2 regions of the Blautia sp. HCP3S3_C12 genome follow, and region 1 is predicted to be linked to the other one. Evidence: riboswitches for the same ligand, from Rfam matches in the RefSeq annotation. Region 1 holds a riboswitch; the other holds the start of a gene.
What was found. A riboswitch is a leader RNA that binds a small molecule or an ion and turns the genes downstream of it on or off. The one in region 1 is predicted to bind ZMP and ZTP.
Positions count from the first base shown of each region.

Region 2: it holds a riboswitch for ZMP and ZTP, as region 1 does, so the genes downstream of both, ACTNDS_RS05125 (formate--tetrahydrofolate ligase) here and ACTNDS_RS08025 (IMP cyclohydrolase) in region 1, are expected to answer to the same signal.

Region 1 covers NZ_JBQHWC010000007.1:54,774-61,853, forward strand. Annotated here, with positions in the region: tRNA gene ACTNDS_RS08000 (tRNA-Phe) at 1-46, shown strand, start outside; gene ACTNDS_RS08005 (O-acetylhomoserine aminocarboxypropyltransferase/cysteine synthase family protein) at 221-1,504, shown strand; gene ACTNDS_RS08010 (3D domain-containing protein) at 1,654-2,793, opposite strand; tRNA gene ACTNDS_RS08015 (tRNA-Gly) at 2,949-3,021, shown strand; gene ACTNDS_RS08020 (phosphoribosylaminoimidazolecarboxamide formyltransferase) at 3,415-4,599, opposite strand; gene ACTNDS_RS08025 (IMP cyclohydrolase) at 4,634-5,347, opposite strand; ZMP/ZTP riboswitch at 5,418-5,498, opposite strand; gene ACTNDS_RS08030 (peptidoglycan recognition protein family protein) at 5,601-6,425, opposite strand; gene guaB (IMP dehydrogenase) at 6,565-7,080, opposite strand, start outside.
Region 2 covers NZ_JBQHWC010000003.1:230,528-237,607, forward strand. Annotated here, with positions in the region: gene ACTNDS_RS05115 (isopeptide-forming domain-containing fimbrial protein) at 1-1,718, opposite strand, end outside; gene ACTNDS_RS05120 (DUF1700 domain-containing protein) at 1,980-2,426, opposite strand; ZMP/ZTP riboswitch at 2,817-2,902, shown strand; gene ACTNDS_RS05125 (formate--tetrahydrofolate ligase) at 3,081-4,766, shown strand; gene ACTNDS_RS05130 (aspartate ammonia-lyase) at 4,865-6,289, opposite strand; gene ACTNDS_RS05135 (LysR family transcriptional regulator) at 6,555-7,080, shown strand, end outside.

The DNA of each region.
Region 1 (7,080 bases):
AGGACTGAAAATCCTCGTGTCGCTGGTTCGATTCCGGCTCTGGGCATTTTTTTATTTCATTTTTTATTGTCTTTTTATTGTCTTATCTGGTTTTCGGCGGTATAATTTTCTTACTGCTATCATGAAATTTTGTATCAATATCCCATCATATTATCTGATTTTCCCATATTAATACATAATTTACTGGAGCAACTTACGCATAAAGAAAGGAATCAAACTCATGAGTGACTTAAAATTAGAGACTAAATGTCTCCATTCCGGTTACACCCCATCAAAGGGTGAACCTTGTGCACTTCCAATCTGTCAGAGTACAACATACAAGTATGATACTACTGATGAAATGGGACAGCTTTTCGATCTGAAGGCAGAGGGTTATTTCTATACCCGTCTGCAAAATCCCACAAATGATGCTGTAGCAGCAAAAATTGCAGATCTGGAGGGTGGTGTTGCTGCAATCCTTACTTCTTCCGGACAGGCAGCTAATTTTTACGCAGTTTTCAATATCTGTGAAGCTGGAGATCATGTGGTAGCAGCCTCCACCATTTACGGAGGAACCTTCAACCTCCTGGCTGTTACTTTCAAGAAGCTTGGCATTGACTGCACTTTCGTTGACACCGATGCAAGCTCTGAAGAAATCGCAGCTGCCTTCCGTCCGAACACAAAAGTACTTTTCGCAGAAACCATCGCAAACCCGGCTCTGGTAATTCTGGATATTGAAAAATTCGCAAAGGTTGCTCACGAGCATGAAGTTCCGCTTATTGTAGACAACACCTTTGCTACACCTGTAAACTGCCGTCCTTTTGAATGGGGCGCTGATATCGTTACCCATTCCACAACCAAATATATGGACGGACATGCTGTACAGGTTGGCGGTGCTATCGTTGACAGCGGTAACTTTGACTGGGATGCCTATGGCCACAAATATCACGGACTGACTGAACCGGATGAATCTTATCATGGTGTTATTTATACTAAACAGTTTGGAAAGAAGGCTTATATCACAAAGGCAACCTCTCAGCTGATGCGTGACCTTGGCTCTATCCCGTCTCCTGCAAACTGCTTCCTGTTAAACCTGGGACTGGAAACTCTTCCTCTTCGTGTAGAACGTCACTGCTATAATGCACAGAAGATTGCAGAATTCCTGAATGCCCATGAGAAAGTATCTCACGTAAACTATGCAGGACTTCCTGATGACAAATACTATGCACTTGCTCAAAAATACATGCACGAAGGCAGAACCTGCGGCGTTATCTCCTTTGAACTGACAGGCGGTCGAGAAGCTGCAGTCCGCTTTATGGACAGCTTAAAGCTTGCCACCATCGCAACTCACGTAGCAGCATCTAAAACCATGATCCTGCATCCGGCAAGCCATACTCATCGTCAGATGAACGATGAGCAGCTTGCAGAAGCCGGCGTATCACCGGGAATGATCCGTCTCTCTGTTGGTATTGAAAATGTGGATGACATTATTGCTGATATTGAACAGGCATTACAAAACGCATAAAAGATAATTTCAAAAAATCCGGAAGAACTTCTGAAATGATCACAGATATAACAGATCATTTCCAGATTCTCCCGGATTTTTATTTTCAGGTCAAGCGGATATTCGCAATCCGCTTTGCTACTTGATTCGGTTAAATTCTTTCTTATTTTCTACTTTAACAAATAAACATCTGTATAATATACCCCTTTGTCCTCCCCTTCCTGATGGGTAGCAACATAAATATCTATACAATTATGTTTAATCGCACCACCACAGTCCTCTGCAACATAAACCTGTCCATTGATCACAACCTTAGATCCATATGGAATCTGTGTAGGGTCCACCGCAATCGTACGGTTTGTCGTAGCAGTCACCCCTGTAGAAGTAATGCCATTTGCCCAAGGGCCACAACAAATACTGCAGGGACAATAATGAGTAATCTTAAAGGTTCCCAGCGGAACCAGTGACGCATCTGAAGACACAGCTACCGGAGTTCCCACCTTCACTCCATCCACAGACTCTCCCTTTGAAGCAGTTACACCATCCACAGCCTCTGCAAAAACGCCTTTGCCCTCACTCTTATGAATCGTTCCAGCTTCTTCGCCGTCTACTTTAGCGACCTTTGACTCTTCCGTATTCTCCTCTGCTGCTGTATTCTCCAGAACACTGGTTGGAATATATCCAATGCCTCTTTTTCCATTCTCTTTTTTATAGTAAATCTGACTCCAGATGCCGTTCACTGTAGCCAGGCGCTTCACTTCATCCTCCTGAATGACCTCACCTACTATCTGTCCATCCTTCTTTCCCGGATAATCCAGAATATCACTGTCCTTCAGTGCTGTAAAAGTTCCCCTTGCCTGAGCAACCTGATCACTATCATTGATATGTTTTGTGGGCACATAGCCACTGATCTTTTCCGTACCCTTTTTACTCTTTTTCTCATAAGTCACTTTACTCCAGCCATTATCACATACGGCCACTCTCTCTACACCGGTACCAAGATACACTCTTGCAAGCTTCTTTCCGTTTTTCCCTGGCATAGAACGTATATAAGTCGCCTTTGCAGAAACAGAAACCTTATCTGACTTGGCAACTGCAGTTACCTTCTCTCCACTTCCATTATCAATCTCAAAGGTCTGCAGTGTCTTATTATCCTGCTTATAAGCATTAACTGTCCCCTCATAATCCAGAATATCCGCAGAAACTGTTGTTGGTAAAGTAAGCATACTACAAACTAATAATACTAAAATTTTTTTCTTCATAAACTGAGCCTCAACTCCTTTATCGTCTCTCTCCGTCTGTCCTATCATAGCACACCCCCTCCCAATTTGCAATTTTCCACCCCATCCTTCACGGAATCTTCATAAAATTTCAAAATAAAGAAAAAAAAACATTTGACAAACTCCACTGTATATAGTATCATATATTTTGTCGCTGAGGTAATCACTCAAACGACATCATAAATGCGATAGTGGCGTAGTTGGTAACGCGCGACCTTGCCAAGGTCGAGACCGCGGGTTCGAGCCCCGTCTATCGCTCTTAAAGCATCAGCTAAGGCTGATGCTTTTTTCATCCCCTTCTATTAACTTTCCATAACTATAGCAATTCCATATCTGCGAATAACATCTATAGCCAATATCACTGATTCAAGCGGATATTCGCAATTGAAGCAGGGTACTTGCTTGATTCGGTTAAATCAATAACCAGCGCAGGACATTATATGTTTTTGCACGCATTTGCAGGGGTCTTAGAAAAAGTTAGCGCCAGGAAATCTGCGTTATGTAAAAAAATTTCACTGTCTGAGCCGCATTTGCGGCGAGTTTGAAATTTTTTTACATGTTTTTAGCAGATTTCCTGGCGCTTAGTTTTTCTTAGGCTCCGAAACCGCGGGCAAAAACATATAATGTCCTGCGTGTCCCCATATCAAGAATTTAGTGATGGAACAATCTGATACCAGTAAAGCTCATCACCATTCCATACTTATTACAGGTCTCGATCACAGCATCATCACGCACAGATCCGCCCGGCTCAGCAATATACTTCACACCACTCTTATGCGCACGTTCAATATTATCACTAAATGGGAAGAATGCATCAGATCCCAGTGTAACATCTGTCATCTGATCCAGCCATGCACGTTTCTCTTCCTTTGTAAATACTTCCGGTTTCTCTGTGAAAGTTTTCTCCCACATACCGTCAGCAAGTACATCCATATATTCATCCCCGATATAAACATCAATGGCATTGTCACGCTCTGCACGGGAAATTGTATCTTTAAATGGCAGATTCAGCACCTTCGGACACTGACGAAGGAACCAGTTGTCAGCTTTCTGTCCTGCAAGTCTTGTACAGTGTACACGGGACTGCTGACCTGCACCAACACCGATAGCCTGTCCATCTTTTACAAAACATACAGAGTTGGACTGTGTATATTTCAGAATGATCAGAGAAATCTTCATATCACGTTTTGCTTCCTCTGTAAGCTCTTTATTCTCTGTCACAATATTGGAGAGCATTGCATCATCGATTTCAAGCTCCTGACGTCCCTGCTCAAAAGTTACACCAAATACTTCTTTGTGTTCCAGCGGAGCCGGTACAAAGTTCTCATCGATCTGGATTACATTGTAGTTTCCTTTTTTCTTCTGCTTCAGGATCTCCAGTGCTTCCTCTGTGTATCCAGGTGCAATAACACCATCAGATACCTCTCTCTTGATCAGAAGTGCTGTATCTTTATCGCACACATCAGAAAGAGAAATGAAATCACCAAAAGAGGACATTCTGTCAGCACCGCGGGCTCTTGCATAAGCACATGCTAATGGTGAAAAATTCTTCCAGTCCATATCATTTACCCAGTAGATCTTTGCCAGAGTCTCTGTCAGTGGAAGTCCTACAGCAGCACCTGCAGGAGATACATGTTTAAAAGAGGTTGCAGCAGGAAGTCCTGTAGCTTTTTTCAGGTTTGATACCAGCTGCCAGCCGTTAAAGGCATCCAGGAAATTGATATATCCCGGTCTTCCGGAAAGAATCTTCACCGGAAGTTCTGATCCGTCTGCCATATAAATTTTTGCAGGTTTCTGATTTGGGTTACAGCCATATTTTAATTCGAATTCTTTCATTATATAAATCCTCCATTATCATATCTGCCCTGTTTTATTTATTCTTATTAATGATCTTGCTTTCGTACTTACCTGTCTCAATATCAATATATCTTACAAACAAAGATACTTTGTTATCTTCGTTCAGGCTGTTCCAGAGAAGTTCTGCAAACTCATCCATATTATCCGGAATTGCTACCAGTTTCGGTTCGCCTTCAAAGCTTGGAAGTGGATTTCCATCGCATTTATAAGTGTGGATAAAATGTCCCTCTCCTGCAATGGCATTCTCGTATGCAAATGTGTATCTGTTACATGCATCCGGATTTCCGTTGTTGCTCTTGAGAATTGACATTGCATAGTTGAATTTTCCGTTCTCTACATGCATAACACCGGAAATACGAGGTGTATAGTTTGGACCGTCTGGCTCGAATTCTCTGCTTCTTAAAGACTGCTCAAAAGTAAGCTGATGATCCATTCCCTCATAAATGGTATCTGTCTGATCTCCGTTAGTTACAATTGTTTTGTTTCCCAGTACACGTACAGGTGCATAAATGATCAGGCTTGGATCTGTAAGCTTGGACGGGTCAAATGCCTGGGTCCGGATTCCCTCACCATCCTCTACAAATACTCTGTTTCTGCTGTTCTCGCTTCTGCCCATGATGAAATAAGCTGTCACTGCTTTCTTACCGTCTGCGGAACGTCCGATCACAATTCCTCTGCCAGGATAGGAATTCTCTTTCAGTTCTTTTTCCAGTGATAACATTTCCATAATTTTTCTCCTTTTCGTTAAAAATAAGGTTAAAAAAGCCTGGGAAACCTATTTATTCATTGAATAATTTCCAGGCTGCCCAGGCGGTCGGCTCATATACACACTGCACTCCCTGTAGGTAATCCTACTTCCGCCAGTCATGCAGGTACTGTTGTGAAACTCACACACTGTTATTATAGTACAATACTTCTTTGCAGATTTCAAGGCAATTTTTTTGTTTCCTGCTTTTTTTCAAAAACAATAGGATATACCATTACTGAGTATTCTTTAATTTATAGTCAACCTCAATCTGAGAAGCAATATCGGCCTTCATCTGAATCCATGCATCCGGATTCTCCACATAATATTTGGGACAGTTCTTTCCTGTCACATCATAGTGGCGGATCACGTTTTCAGAAGTAAGTCCGAATCGCACACATAACCATGCTGTCAGTTTTACAGCCGAATCATAGGTTGCATCATTGAATTTTCCTGTTTCATCCTGGTGACAGCACTCAATCGATACGGTATCCACATTACGGGAATTTGTCGCATAAGACATCTCCGATGTAGGAATGCACTGTACCACCTCACCATCAAGGCCAATGACAAAGTGACTGCTTACCTTTGTCTCATGTGTATTTGCCAGATTCTCAAAATAATTTCTGTTGGCCATTGCTGTTGCCCCTGGGTTCGCAGTATAGTGAATTGCAATATATTTTACGCTTTCAATGGGAATCTGCGGTCTGGAGTATTCATTGGGAGTCAGCAGCTCCACATCAATATAGGGAGCCCCTTCTTTCTGCCACTGCTCAGGACCGCTTCCTGAATTTTCCTGCTCCAGAAGTACCTCCTGCTCTTTTCTTTCTCTCTCCTGCATATTATTTATTCCATACCAGCATCCTATACTTACTCCCACCATCAGGATAATGCAGATTAGCAGCATCCTCAGATTTCTCTGTCGAACTCTGCTGTTTTTTCTTGATTTCCCGGCAGATGTTTTTCTGTGTGCAGCACTGGTTTTTGATTTTGAAACTGATTTTCTCTTTGTTTTTACAGATCCGGTACTTTTTCTACCGCTCCGATTCTTTTGTATCATAGCTTTTCTCTGCCACCCATTTCCTGGAATTCGTTTTTTCTATTATATCATTGAATTCTTTTCTTTTCACTATCAAAGCCGGTAATTCCACAAAAATACCCCGGCAGATTCACAAGATCTCCGGGGTATCATTCATTATTTATTTATCATCTACACTATAGTTTGGAGCTTCTTTGGTGATATGAATATCATGTGGATGAGATTCCTTCAGAGAAGCAGCGGAAATCTTGATAAACCTACCTGTAGTCTTAAGAGTCTCAATATTCTCTGCGCCACAATATCCCATACCTGAGCGAAGACCACCCATGAGCTGGAATACAGTATCCTCTACATGTCCTTTATATGCAACACGTCCCTCTACGCCTTCCGGAACAAGCTTCTTTGCATTTTCCTGGAAATAACGATCTTTACTGCCGTTCTCCATAGCAGCAATAGATCCCATACCACGGTATACTTTATATTTACGTCCCTGATACAGTTCAAAAGTTCCCGGGCTCTCATCGCATCCTGCGAAAATACTTCCCATCATACATACATTTGCACCAGCTGCAATTGCCTTGGTAACGTCTCCGGAATATTTGATACCACCGTCTGCAATGATCGGGATTCCATAACGATTAGCAACCTCATAACAATCCATTACTGCAGTAACCTG
Region 2 (7,080 bases), on a different contig from region 1:
GGACTGGTCTGTGCTGCATACTGTCCCTCTGTCAGGCAAAGGCAGGAGGGAATCTCATCTGTCACACTTACTCCTACAGCCTGGACATCCGGCTTTGTCTGCGTAACCGTCACAGAATAATCTATCATATCCCCTACCTTCCACTCATAAGCGGAAACGTTTTTCTTTACCTCAAGCTCAGGCGGAATGATCCCCTTCACCCATACGATTTCTGTTTTCTTCGTATCTCCGCCTCCATTAACTCTCTCATAACTCATGGAAGCCTGATTGGGAACCAGAAGGGTGTATCCATCCTCTGCCAGATATTTAGAAATATCAAATTGTCCTTCTGGCTTCCTGTGTACTTTCAGAATAAAAGTATATGTCTGATTATCTGTAAAAGCTTCTTCTTTAAGGCTGTCCGCCTTTGCACTGCAGATTACAGTCTGTCCTTCCACAGCCACATCAAACTGTTCTGTCACATCCTGTCCCAGACTATTTATTACCGAAACCTTAGAGGCATCATCCATTGTCAGACAGTTTTCCAGTGCATCACTAATCACAAATGATTTTAATCTGTTAGGAGTAGTCTCCGCCTGGATCATATACTGAAATTCTTTTTCTGTTTTCATGACAAATGGCTGTTCCTTTGGTGCAGCCGTTGCCTGATCCCATGTGCAGCCCACTTCGCCTACTCTTTTTTCCGGTGCTTTTTTCATTTCTATACCACTGAAGCAATAGGAAGTAAAATCAAAATATGCAAAGCCCTTAACCACCTTCTGTCCTTCAAAAGTTTCACAGTAGCTTTTTCCGGACTCATCTGCATATGCTTTTCTGGCATTACTTGCCCACTTCTCCTGAGAGCCGGCCTTTGCAATACTTTTTTCCCTGCTTGCATCCCACATATCCAGTTTTTCCTGATGAGAAAACACCAGATTAAAATTATCTGTCTGGAAAAACATATTCAGCCAGCCATTCTCATCCTCCGGCTCAATAGCCACATTCTGAGATCCTACATAGGTGCCGTTTACTTTCAAAAACTCATTATTTTTTAATACATATGCATGATCCAGTCCATTGTCTGAGGGTATAGATACTCCCTGCGCCGCATCAATATCACGGATCGTACCATGTCCACTGATCGTCAGAGCCTCATCTGTCCCATGCTTCAGAAACTGAAAATTAATTTTTGCAGAACCCAGTGAATAGATAAAAACCCCAATATTGTTTTTAGCAAAGCCTACCATTGGATAGGTTTCATTATTCTCCCAGCCAAAGGTAAGTCCACCATTATTTTCTTTTTTGGAGACAGGGGTTCTCAGGTCATAGCGTCTCTCGGCATTTTCTACCCCCACCAGGGTCAGACGCACATCCACAATATTTCCCCCTGCATCTCTGCCCACATTGTTATAGCGCATTCCTGCACTTCCGGATTTGTAATCCTCTGTTATCCTCACACTTTCTGTATCTCTTGTACTTCTTCCGTGATCTGAAAATGCAGCACTGTCCAGATTATCGCAGCCAAAAGACTCATAGGTAGTTACCCCTGGCTGAAACTTCATATTGAAACGGTAACCATAGTCAATAAGCTGATCAGAGTCCCAGACCTCGATGGACTTTACCGCTCCGGCCGCACTGAAAATCATTCCAGGTAAAAAGCCCAGTACAGACTGCAGCATAAACAGTAAGGCTAAGCCCAAAGCCTCCAGACGTTTTTTTAGTTTCACAGTTCCTTTCATGTTGTCTCCTTTCCATTTGGCATACAGAAAAAAGGATTCCTGTGCAAAAATCCTGTTTTCTGCCTTTATAAAAATAATAAAATTGAGATTTACCTGCTGCCTGGCAGGATTAGGGAATAACACACTTCAGATAAGACTAAGGCGAAAATATGAAACGATATGAAAAATATAAATAACTGAATAAAAAGAGTACTGAAAAGAATATTAGATAAAGCTATAAGACAGATCAAAAGAAAGCTCCCAAAGGGAGTTCTCTTTTGATCAGTGACTTCTCTTGGTAAACCAGGAAATAACAGATAAAATGATAATCAGAATAATAAAAAACGGAAGAACGGCACCAATTATTATAAGTAATAAAATAATCGCTACAGCAGCTGCCACAATCACAACAAGCTTACCTGACCAGGTTGAAAGGTCCAGAACTTTTTTCCACCGCTTCTCCGGCTGGGGCGGCGGTTCTAATCCAGATCCACAGGAGGAATAGGCTCCATATTCCTCATCTACAGTATCTCCCTCTGTATCAATAAGAGTTTTTGCTATCAGTCTGGGATCTCCCAACTGATCAAGCACTTCCTGCTCTGTACGACCACCGCGTACCTGGGACTGTATATAATCTTCATAGTATCGTACATGTGCTGCAGCCTTGCCCTCCTGCATGTGACCGGCAAGCTGGCTTCTCAGGATTTCCAAAAATTCTTGTCTGTTCATCTTTTACACTCCACTTTGCCAAAATATAAATCCCCATACACTGCTTATGATAATTGAAGCAGGAGATTTCTGTGCACTTATTATTCTTATTCTACCATATTTACCACAGGTAGCAACTAATATAATCATAAACTTTTTATGAAATTCCTATAAACTGCAAGGTTTAACCTTTCCTTTACATAATCTTCATTCTACTATAAATCCATGTCTATTTTTTAACAATCCCATTTCTTTGAAAAAGCAAATTCTTCCCAACAATCATAGATACTCTGGTTTTTCATTATTAATTTTACACAACTTTCGTCCAGTTTACTTGATTTTTTTGACATTTCAGCAAAAATTTTCTTGACATTTTTTTCTCAAAATGATATACTATTGCCATCAATTGAAGGAACCTTCGAGTACTGACGGAAAGAGTGGAATGCAAACCACGGGGAGTCGGAGGTTTGTAGAAGCCGACCGTCTGGGCAGTATTTGAAAATTTCAGATACTGGCCTTTTTTTATCGGATGAAACAATACTTTTGTTCATCTGACGGGCTGATCGATCATTCCTTCAATGAATAAATTGTTACTGATCGCAGAGTGCACAGTAACAAATGAACAGTAATATAAGTTTTTCATGTTTATGCGGAGACGAAAGGAGAAAAACACTTATGGGATTCAAATCAGACATCGAAATTGCACAGGAATGCGAAATGCTTCCAATCACTCAGATTGCAGAAAAAGCAGGTATTGATGATAAATATCTGGAGCAGTACGGAAAATATAAAGCAAAAATTGATTACAATCTTTTAAAAGAAAGCGACAAAAAGGACGGCAAATTAATCCTTGTTACAGCTATCAACCCAACTCCTGCAGGAGAAGGTAAAACTACTACTACTGTAGGTCTTGCAGATGGTATGCAGAAACTTGGAAAGAACGTTATGGTAGCTCTTCGTGAGCCATCCTTAGGACCGGTATTCGGTGTAAAAGGTGGTGCAGCAGGCGGCGGATATGCACAGGTTGTTCCTATGGAAGACATCAACCTTCACTTCACAGGTGACTTCCATGCGATCGGTGCAGCTAACAACTTACTGGCAGCTATGATCGATAACCATATCTTCCAGGGCAACGCATTAAACATTGACCCTCGTAAGATCACATGGAGAAGATGTGTAGATATGAACGACCGTCAGCTTCGTAATGTAGTAGACGGCCTTGGCGGAAAGACAAACGGTATGCCTCGTGAAGACGGATACGACATCACAGTTGCATCTGAAATCATGGCAGTTCTCTGTCTTGCAAGCGACATCAAAGACCTGAAAGAAAGATTATCCAAGATCATCATCGGATATACATACGGCAAAGTTTCCGAGCAGAAACCTGTAACAGCTGGTGACCTTCACGCTGAAGGCGCTATGACAGCTCTGTTAAAAGATGCTCTGAAACCAAACCTTGTACAGACTCTGGAACACGTTCCTGCAATCGTACACGGCGGACCATTCGCAAACATCGCTCACGGATGTAACTCCGTAACAGCTACAAAGATGGCTATGAAGCTTGCTGATTATGCAATCACAGAAGCTGGTTTCGGCGCTGACCTGGGTGCTGAGAAATTCCTCGACATCAAATGCCGTATGGCTGGCTTAAAGCCAAGCGCAGTTGTAATCGTAGCTACAGTACGTGCTCTGAAATACAACGGTGGTGTTGCTAAAGCTGACCTTAACAATGAAAACCTGGAAGCTCTTGAAAAAGGTATCCCGAACCTGTTAAAACACGTTTCCAATATCAAGAACGTATACAAACTTCCATGTGTTGTTGCTATCAATGCATTCCCGACAGATACAAAGGCAGAGCTTGACTTTGTAGAAGCTAAATGTAAAGAACTGGGCGTTAACGTTGCTCTTTCTGAAGTATGGGCAAAAGGCGGCGAAGGCGGAATCAAACTTGCGGAAGAAGTTATCCGTCTTGTTGAAGAACCAAACGACTTCTCCTATGCATACGAACTGGAAGGTTCTATTGAAGACAAGCTGAACCAGATCGTTCAGAAAGTATATGGCGGTAAGAAAGCAGTTCTGACAGCAAATGCTCAGAAACAGGCGAAACAGTTAGAAGCTCTTGGATTCGGCAACTGCCCAATCTGTGTAGCTAAGACACAGTACAGCTTAACAGATGACCAGACTAAACTGGGTGCTCCTACAGACTTCGAAGTTACAGTACGTAACCTGAAGATCTCCGCAGGTGCAGGATTCATCGTAGCTCTTACAGGTGAGATCATGACAATGCCAGGTCTTCCTAAAGTTCCGGCTGCTGAGAGAATCGACGTAGACGAGACAGGTAAGATCACAGGTCTGTTCTAATCTCGCAGAACTTAACTCCAAAATAAAAAATCATATTTAAATATGATTTATGTCCAGACGATTTTACAGGCGGGAAAAATTTCCCGCCTGTTTTTTTCTTATTTTTTTATAAGATAATCTTTTCCGGAAATACCAGGTTCCGTCATATGGATTGGATCCAGAATACGATTAAGTTCATCCTCATCCATAAGCTTTTCTTGCAGAATCAGGCTTCTTACAGATTCACCTGTCTTAATTGCCTTTTTTGCAATATCCGCAGCCTTCTGATACCCAAGATGAGGACTGATCGCAGTAATAATACCTACACTGTTTTCTACCAGATAACGGCATCTTTCTTCATTTGCTGTAATTCCTACAATACAATTATCTACCAGTGTCTGGACTGCATAGCCAAGAGTATCGATAGACTGGAACATGCAATAGAAAATAATCGGCTCAAATGCATTTAATTCCAGCTGACCAGCCTCCGCAGCCATGGTAATGGTAACATCATTACCAATAATATTAAAAGCAACCTGATTCACTACTTCAGGAATAACCGGATTAACTTTGCCTGGCATAATAGAGGAGCCATTCTGTTTTGCCGGAAGATTAATCTCTCCAAAACCAGTACGTGGACCAGAGGACATCAGGCGGAGGTCATTTGACATTTTGGAAAGAGTTACCGCACATGCTTTCACAGCACCTGAAACAGCTACAAATGGATCCAGATTCTGAGTGGAATCAATCAGATCAAAGGCCTGTATAAGGTCCATTCCCGATATTTCAGTAAGATTTGGAACAATTCTTCTCAGATAACCCTCATCAGCATTAATTCCTGTTCCAATAGCAGTACCTCCCATATTAAGAGTCCGCATTTCATCCATTGCTTTATCCATTCTGTGGATATCACGCATGATCGCTACCGAATATGCCTTAAATTCCTGTCCCAGACGAATCGGCACTGCATCCTGCATCTGTGTACGTCCCATTTTGATTACGTGATCAAACTCTACCGCTTTTTCGTTAAGAGCATCGTAGAGACGAAGAAGCTGTTTCTTCAGATTCTGCAGCAGACGAAGAGAAGTCATTTTACCGGCAGTAGGAATCACGTCATTGGTAGACTGTCCACAATTCACATCATCGTTAGGGTTTATAATTGTATAATCACCCTTTTTCCCTCCCAGAATCTCAATGGCGCGGTTTGCAATTACTTCATTGGCATTCATATTTAAAGATGTGCCAGCACCTCCCTGAATAGGGTCCACAATAAATTCATTGTGGAATTTTCCTGAAATAATTTCATCACATGCCTGGACAATGGCCTGGGCTTTTTTCTTCTCAAGAAGACCTACCTCACAATTGGTTATGGCTGATGCTTTTTTTATGTATGCAAGACTGTTAATGATCTCCGGATGCATATTTAATCCCGTAATGTGGAAGTTTTCAGCCGCACGTAAGGATTGAACTCCATAATATACGTCTTCTGGAATATCCTTTACACCAATAGAATCTCTTTCTACACGATAATCTGTTTTTTTCATAGTTATTCTCCCGTTACTGTTCACACATCACTATTCCGCGAGGTGTTTTGGCATGAATATGCCAAAATCCCGAGACATACAAGCCAAAATTCCATTGCCGCAGGCAATCTGGAATGAATTTTGGCTACGTTACTGTGAACGGAGTGAACAGTAACATTCTCCCTCCCATGTATTTGCCCTTATTATATATCTCTGCTATAATATAATCAAATACATATATTTTTATAAAATATATAGTGTTTAGATTATATATTGGAGGGATCATATGTTTCAGGGAATGGAATATATTTATGAAGTATACAAGGAAAAAAGCTTTTCCAAAGCTGCTGCTGCCCTTTTCATTTCGCAGCCTTCTTTAAGTGCCAATGTAAAACGTGTAGAAAACCGTATTGGCTATCCTATTTTTGATCGAAGCACCAAACCTTTGCAGTTAACTGAAGTTGGAAAACATTATATAGAGGCTATCGAAAAAGTCATGGATATTGAAAATAATCTTGAAAATTTCCTGTTAGATCTTGGAAATCTCAAAACAGGAACTCTCAATGTAGGTGGCAGTAACTTCTTTTCTTCGTGGATTCTGCCGCCCCTTATTGCTGATTTTTCCCAAAAATTTCCCCATGTTCAAATTTCTCTTGTAGAAGAAAGTACAGCAAAGCTATCCCAGTTTCTCCAAGCCGGAAAGTTAGATTTGATGATTGATAACTGCATCCTGGATAACCAGATTTTTGAACATTATACCTACCAGAAAGAACAACTTCTTCTAGCGGTTCCCAAAAATTATTCAGTAAATA